DNA from 2 places in the Pseudomonas sp. McL0111 genome. Region 1 is predicted to be linked to the other one. Evidence: riboswitches for the same ligand, from Rfam matches in the RefSeq annotation. Region 1 holds a riboswitch; the other holds the start of a gene.
The links. A riboswitch is a leader RNA that binds a small molecule or an ion and turns the genes downstream of it on or off. The one in region 1 is predicted to bind cobalamin.
Positions count from the first base shown of each region.

Region 1 (3,205 bases):
CCGACCAGAGTCATGCCGAACGGTGAATTGAGGTTTTGCAGAAACACGGTGCGGGTCTCGGCCACGCCGTCGTGATCGGCATCGCGCAGCAAGGTGATGCGATTGGCGCTCGGCACGCCGGCCCCTGCCTTGCCCATGACTTTCTTCATCACCCAGCCACGAATGCCGCTGCTGTCGTCGGGTTTCGGCGGAGCATTGGTTTCCGCTACCAGTACGTCACCGTTGGGCAGCACATAAAGCCAGCGCGGATGATCGAGGCCTTCTGCGAATGCAGCGACTTGAGTGCCTGCCGCTGCGGTCGGTTTGCCGCCCTCGGGCCAGCCGATCGCTGGAGCGATGTTTACCGTCGGGATCAGGGTTTTGTTCGGTTCGGGCAGTTTGGGGGACGGGCCGGTGCCGTCGGAGACTTGCAGGCTGGAGGATTCACCACAGGCGGCGAGCCCTCCGGCGAGGGCGATGACGAAAACGAGCTGGGGGTTGCGCATTGCTGATCTTCCCTATGAATGCATTCCTAATCATAGAGGACCACGCAAGCCCGATGGTTCAACTGCTCAACCGCGCGCCTCTTTGAACAGTACGGCGATGCCCGGGTGATAGTTGCCCGCTTCGCTGCGCAATTTGCGGTAGGCGTAGGGGAAGTACCAGGCGACGGCGCAGGTGTGTTCCTTTTGCAGGTCGTCGACCATGTCTTGCAGCTCTTCCGGGCTGGCGCTGTGTTGAGCCTTTTGCGGCGCGACGAACAGGCAGCCGAGCTTCAGATCACTGGCGAAGCTGATGCGTTTGGCATCGCTGGTGATGTCCAGCAACGCTTGGGTCAGGTTCAGATTGTTGACCCGTGGCCAGCGCTGCGTGGCCTGAATGAATGCACGATCCTCGCTGCCGGCGAGAAACAAATCGGCGCGCACATTGCGCTCGCCGTCTTCATTCTGTTTGCGGGTGGCAGTCTGTTCCAGCGTCACCAGTTCGGCCATCCATGCCGCTGCCGAGAGCAAGCCGAGGTTGGCTTTTTCGTCGTGCCAGTAAGGCGTGTCGCTGTCGCCGCGCACGGCGTTGTAACGGTCAATACAGTCAAACCAGCGTTCAAGCACCGGGCGCAGGAATTCCAGGCGCGGATTGCTGATGATCATGCCTTGCATCGTAATCATCCTTATTGTTGTGATGTGCTTTTCAGATAAAGCATGGCTCTTTGATATCACTTGTAACAGTGTGGCACAAGATTGGCGTCAGATAATTGATCGGCGGCAGTTATTCGCCCGATGGCCGCCTCTTTAATTGACGCTCCACCCCCAACCCTCTAACCTTCGCGGCTTGTTTCAGGTGCTCTGTGACCCACGTCGACAGAGTGAAACAGGGAAGCCGGTGAGGGTTGTCTTCAGACGAAGAACAATCACGATCCCGGCGCTGCCCCCGCAACGGTAAATGAGTGAAAACTGCGCATCGAGCCACTGTGTCGAAAGACCCGGGAAGGCGTGCAGACTGGCGAATCGCCGCTCATGAGCCCGGAGACCGGCCTGATCCATCCAGCGGCATCACGGTGGGCGATGCCAGGCTTTTTGCCGTCTATTCTTGTGCCTGCCCGCCGTTATCCAGCCTCAACGGAGAGCTCCCCCATGACTGATTCCCCCGAGCGTGACGAACGCCATCTGGCGCGTATGCAGCGCAAAAAAGCCGTGATCGACGAACGCATCGCCAATTCGCCTGACGAGTGTGGCCTGGTGCTGGTGTTGACCGGCAATGGCAAAGGCAAAAGCAGCTCGGCGTTCGGCATGCTCGCCCGCGCCATGGGCCACGGCATGCAGTGCGGTGTGGTGCAGTTCATCAAGGGCCGCAACAGCACTGGCGAAGAACTGTTCTTCCGCCGCTTTCCCGAGCAGGTGCGTTTTCATGTGATGGGCGAGGGCTTCACCTGGGAAACCCAGGATCGCCAGCGTGATATCGCCGCCGCCGAAGCCGCGTGGGAAGTGTCCCGCGAACTGTTGCGTGATCCATCCATCGGTCTGGTGGTGCTGGATGAGCTGAACATTGCGCTGAAGCACGGTTACCTCGATCTCGATCAGGTGCTCAGCGATTTGCAGGCACGTCCGCCGATGCAGCATGTGATCGTCACCGGGCGTGCGGCCAAACCGGAAATGATCGAGATGGGCGACACGGTCACTGAGATGGGCATGATCAAACACGCCTTCCAGGCTGGCATCAAAGCGCAGAAAGGCGTCGAACTTTGAATCAATCACGTCACTGCCCGGCGGTACTGATTGCCGCGCCGGCCTCCGGTCAGGGCAAGACCACCGTCACCGCAGCATTGGCCCGATTGCACCGCAATCAGGGGCGCAAGGTTCGCGTCTTCAAATGCGGGCCGGATTTTCTCGATCCGATGATTCTCGAGCGCGCCAGCGGTGCGCCGGTCTATCAGTTGGATATGTGGATGGTTGGCGAGCAGGAAAGCCGTCGCCTGTTGTGGGAAGCCGCAGGCGAAGCAGACCTGATCCTGATCGAAGGCGTGATGGGTTTGTTCGACGGTACGCCGTCGAGCGCCGATCTGGCGCGGCATTTTGGTGTGCCGGTGCTCGGCGTGATTGACGGCACTGCCATGGCGCAGACTTTTGGTGCATTGGCATTGGGGCTGGCGCGTTATCAGCCGGACTTGCCGTTCGCCGGAGTGTTGGCCAATCGTGTCGGCACCTTGCGCCATGCGCAACTCCTCGAAGGCAGCCTCACCGAAGGTTTGCGCTGGTACGGCGCACTGTCGCGGGAAACCGGAATCGAACTGCCGAGCCGCCATCTCGGTCTGGTACAGGCCAGTGAGCTTAACGACCTCGACGTGCGCCTCGATGCCGCTGCCGAAGCCTTGGCGAGCAGTTGCGAGGTAGCGCTGCCACCAGCGGTGGAATTCGCCGCGCCGGACGTACTCGTCGCCGAGCCATTGCTGGCTGGCGTGCGCATCGCCGTTGCCCGTGATGAAGCGTTTGCCTTCACCTACGGCGCCAGTCTCGATCTGCTGCGGGCGATGGGCGCTGAATTGAGCTTCTTCTCGCCGATCCGCGATACGCAATTGCCTGATGCCGACAGTCTGTATCTGCCGGGTGGTTACCCGGAATTGCATCATGTTGCGCTAGCGCAGAACACTGCGATGCTCGACGCAATTCGTGCGCATCACGCCGCTGGCAAACCGTTGCTAGCCGAGTGCGGCGGCATGCTTTATCTGCTC
Region 1 covers NZ_CP199585.1:6,083,773-6,086,977, reverse strand. Annotated here, with positions in the region: gene ACTWLJ_RS27430 (PQQ-dependent sugar dehydrogenase) at 1-485, opposite strand, end outside; gene ACTWLJ_RS27425 (hypothetical protein) at 552-1,136, opposite strand; cobalamin riboswitch at 1,299-1,529, shown strand; gene cobO (cob(I)yrinic acid a,c-diamide adenosyltransferase) at 1,611-2,222, shown strand; gene ACTWLJ_RS27415 (cobyrinate a,c-diamide synthase) at 2,219-3,205, shown strand, end outside.

Region 2 (3,205 bases), 1.1 Mb from region 1:
CGGCACTGCCAGAATCGCCACACCGAGGATCTTCATCAGCCAGTGACGACTGAACACGATCAACGCCAGGCCGACAGCCGTGGACGCTGCAGTGCCGATCCACCACATCTGTCGCGAGGCCAGATCCGCTGCGGCAGTGCCCGGCAATTCAGGCGGCAGGCCCAACGTCGGAGCCAGAACGAAAGTCGCGTAACCGGCCAGACCCCAAAGCAGGCCCTGGGAGGTTTTGGTCGGTGCGCGCAGGGTATAGAGGCCCGCGAGCATCAAGGCGAAACCGACCGCTACGACAAGATTGCCGCCGGTGGTCGAGACCACGCGTTGCCAGCCATCCGCCGGCTCCCAGGCTTCGGCGTCGTGAGTGTGCGCAGCCACGGCGCCAGCGGCGTGTTCGTGGACTTCAACGGCAACCGGTTCGGATTTTTCGTAAGTCTCGGCCTGCAAAATCAGCGGCGAAACCCAGAAACTTTGCAGCAGAGTGAGAAGCAGGGCGGCCAGCAGACCGGTGAAACCTGCGGTTTGCGCAATACGCTTGATCATGTCGGCAGGTCTCAGTGGCACGGGAACGCGGCGCTGTGGCGGGTATCGTGAGCGGCGTTGTGTACCGCTTCGATGTGCGAGAAACCGGCGAAATACACTAGGCAGGCGCCGAGGATCGACGCGCCAATGGCGGCGATCAGGCGTTGGCTCAGGGTGGTAGTGCTGGAGATTTTGTCCGTGTTGCTGCCGGTGCTGCTGATGATCGACATGGCGCTTCCCTCTGAAGTGTCAGCGGACAGGTAGAGCGCATGAAAACCCCTGCGAGCCGGGCACGCAGAGGTTCAAACAGCGCCCGCCCACCGCGGGTTGTTATGTTCAGTGGCGATTTCGCGCACTGTGTGTTGCGGGCCGGTCTCCGGGCTCACGAGGGGTTGGCGTTCAGCCGACCTGCAAGCATCACCTTCCCATGCCTTCGGCACAGTGGATCTGACGCTTCGCTCGCTTACCGTTGCGGGGGCAGCACCGGACTGACATGCGCTTGAGTAAAGCACATGATTCACCGGTTTCCCGTTTCACCCAGTAAAGGGCACCCGTAACAAGGCGCACAGGAGACCATGGGCGGGGGATTTGAGTCAAATTGACATGGGCGTTCGTCTTGAAACCGAGTCGCTACCTTCGCGAGCAGGCTCGCTCCCACATTGGAAAGCGCTACCTGTGGGAGCGAGCCTGCTCGCGAAGGCGTCATTCCAGTCGGTACGAACCTCGCTTGGACATTGACCCGCTCCCAAGCGATGCGTAGCCTTGCGCATTCGAGGTTCTTCGACACTGTCGAAGCTAAGAAGGGAACGCGGTTCAAGCCGCGGCTGCCCCCGCAACTGTGAACGGCGATGTTCGCTGCCACGCCACTGCCAGGCTCTGCAAAGAGCCGGCGGGAAGGCGCAGTGAATGCCAGGCTCAATGCCTGAACGCCGTCAGCCAGGAGACCTGCCTCGTCACAGATTCTCACTACAACCGGGCGGGGTGATCCGGTGGCGAACTCTTCTGGCAGGCGCGACCGCGTTGCCGGTCCTCGTCCCGTTGCCCGCCACCTTGCCAAAGGGCATCGCGATGAAAACACTGGCCAAACTCCCCGTCACCATCGTCACCGGTTTCCTCGGTTCGGGTAAAACCACGTTGCTGCGGCATATGCTCGACAACGCTCAGGGCCGCCGCATCGCGGTGATCGTCAACGAGTTCGGCGAACTCGGCATCGACGGTGAAATCCTCAAGCAATGCACCATCGGTTGCACCGAAGAAGAGGCCGTTGGCCGCGTTTACGAGCTGGCCAACGGCTGCCTGTGCTGCACGGTCCAGGAAGAGTTCTTCCCGGTGATGCGTGAACTGGTCGCGCGTCGCGGTGATCTCGACCATATCCTGATCGAAACTTCGGGTCTGGCCCTGCCAAAACCGCTGGTCCAGGCCTTCCAGTGGCCGGAAATCCGCAGCGCCTGCACCGTTGACGCGGTGATCACCGTGGTCGACAGCCCGGCAGTTGCCGCCGGTACGTTCGCCGCATTCCCGGATCAGGTCGATGCCCAGCGCAAACTCGACCCGAACCTCGATCACGAATCGCCGCTGCATGAACTGTTCGCTGACCAACTGGCAAGCGCTGACCTTGTCATCCTCAACAAGGCCGACCAGACCAGCCCTGAAGACCTGGCTCGCGTACGTCTTGAAGTCGCCGAAGAGCTGCCGCCTGCAGTGAAAATCATCGAAGCGAGCAACGGTCGCGTGCCGCTGGACGTGCTGATCGGCCTCGGTGCCGGCTCTGAAGAACACATCGACAGCCGTCACAGCCATCACGATCACCATCATGGTGAAGGCGATGACGACCACGATGACCACGATCACGACGCCTTCGATTCGATCTCCATCGAACTGCCGCAAGCTGATGAAAGCCTGCTGCTCGACGCCCTGACGCAACTCGTGGTCAAGCACGGCATCCTGCGCGTCAAAGGTTTCGCGGCGATCCCGAACAAGCCGATGCGCCTGCTGATTCAAGGTGTGGGCACGCGTTTCGACAAGCACTTCGACCGTCAGTGGGGCGCCGATGAAGCGCGGGTCACGCGTCTGGTTCTGATCGGCCAGGAACTCGACGCCGTTCAACTCGAAGCGCAATTGCGCGCCGCGCTCAGCGTTTAACCCATGCACCTGCTCAGGACCCAGCCCGGCGGTTTCGTGTCGGATGACAACATCGCCGACCTTGGACAAACCCCCGCCGAGCTGGTGATCCTGTGCAGCGGCGATTCCAGCCTGGCGCTGCTCGCTGAAGCCGCGCAGCAATTGCCCGAGGACTATCCGAGCCTGCGTCTGGCGAACCCCATGCAGGTGCAGAACCACGCCTCGGTCGACCTCTACGTCGATGAGGTGCTGCGTCACGCCAAGGTTATTCTGATCTCGCTGCACGGCGGCATCGCTTATTGGCGTTACGGCGTCGAGCGACTGATCGAACTGTCCGAGCGCGGTGTGCAGGTGATTCTGGTGCCGGGCGACGACCGTCCCGACCCGGAGCTCAGTGACTTGAGTACCGTCGGTGCCGAGGATCGTGACCGGCTCTGGCAGTTTTTGCGTCAGGGCGGCATGGGCAACGCGCTGGATTTTTTCCGTTGTCTGGCCAATCGCTGGCTGGCCCGGGATTACGTCTGGGCCGAGCCGCAAACCTTGCCACGCACGGCGATTTACCATCCAC
Region 2 covers NZ_CP199585.1:4,968,238-4,971,442, reverse strand. Annotated here, with positions in the region: gene ACTWLJ_RS22550 (CbtA family protein) at 1-537, opposite strand, end outside; gene ACTWLJ_RS22545 (CbtB domain-containing protein) at 549-746, opposite strand; cobalamin riboswitch at 867-1,086, opposite strand; cobalamin riboswitch at 1,273-1,483, shown strand; gene cobW (cobalamin biosynthesis protein CobW) at 1,585-2,658, shown strand; gene cobN (cobaltochelatase subunit CobN) at 2,662-3,205, shown strand, end outside.
Region 2: another riboswitch for cobalamin. It lies ahead of cobW (cobalamin biosynthesis protein CobW); the one in region 1 lies ahead of cobO (cob(I)yrinic acid a,c-diamide adenosyltransferase).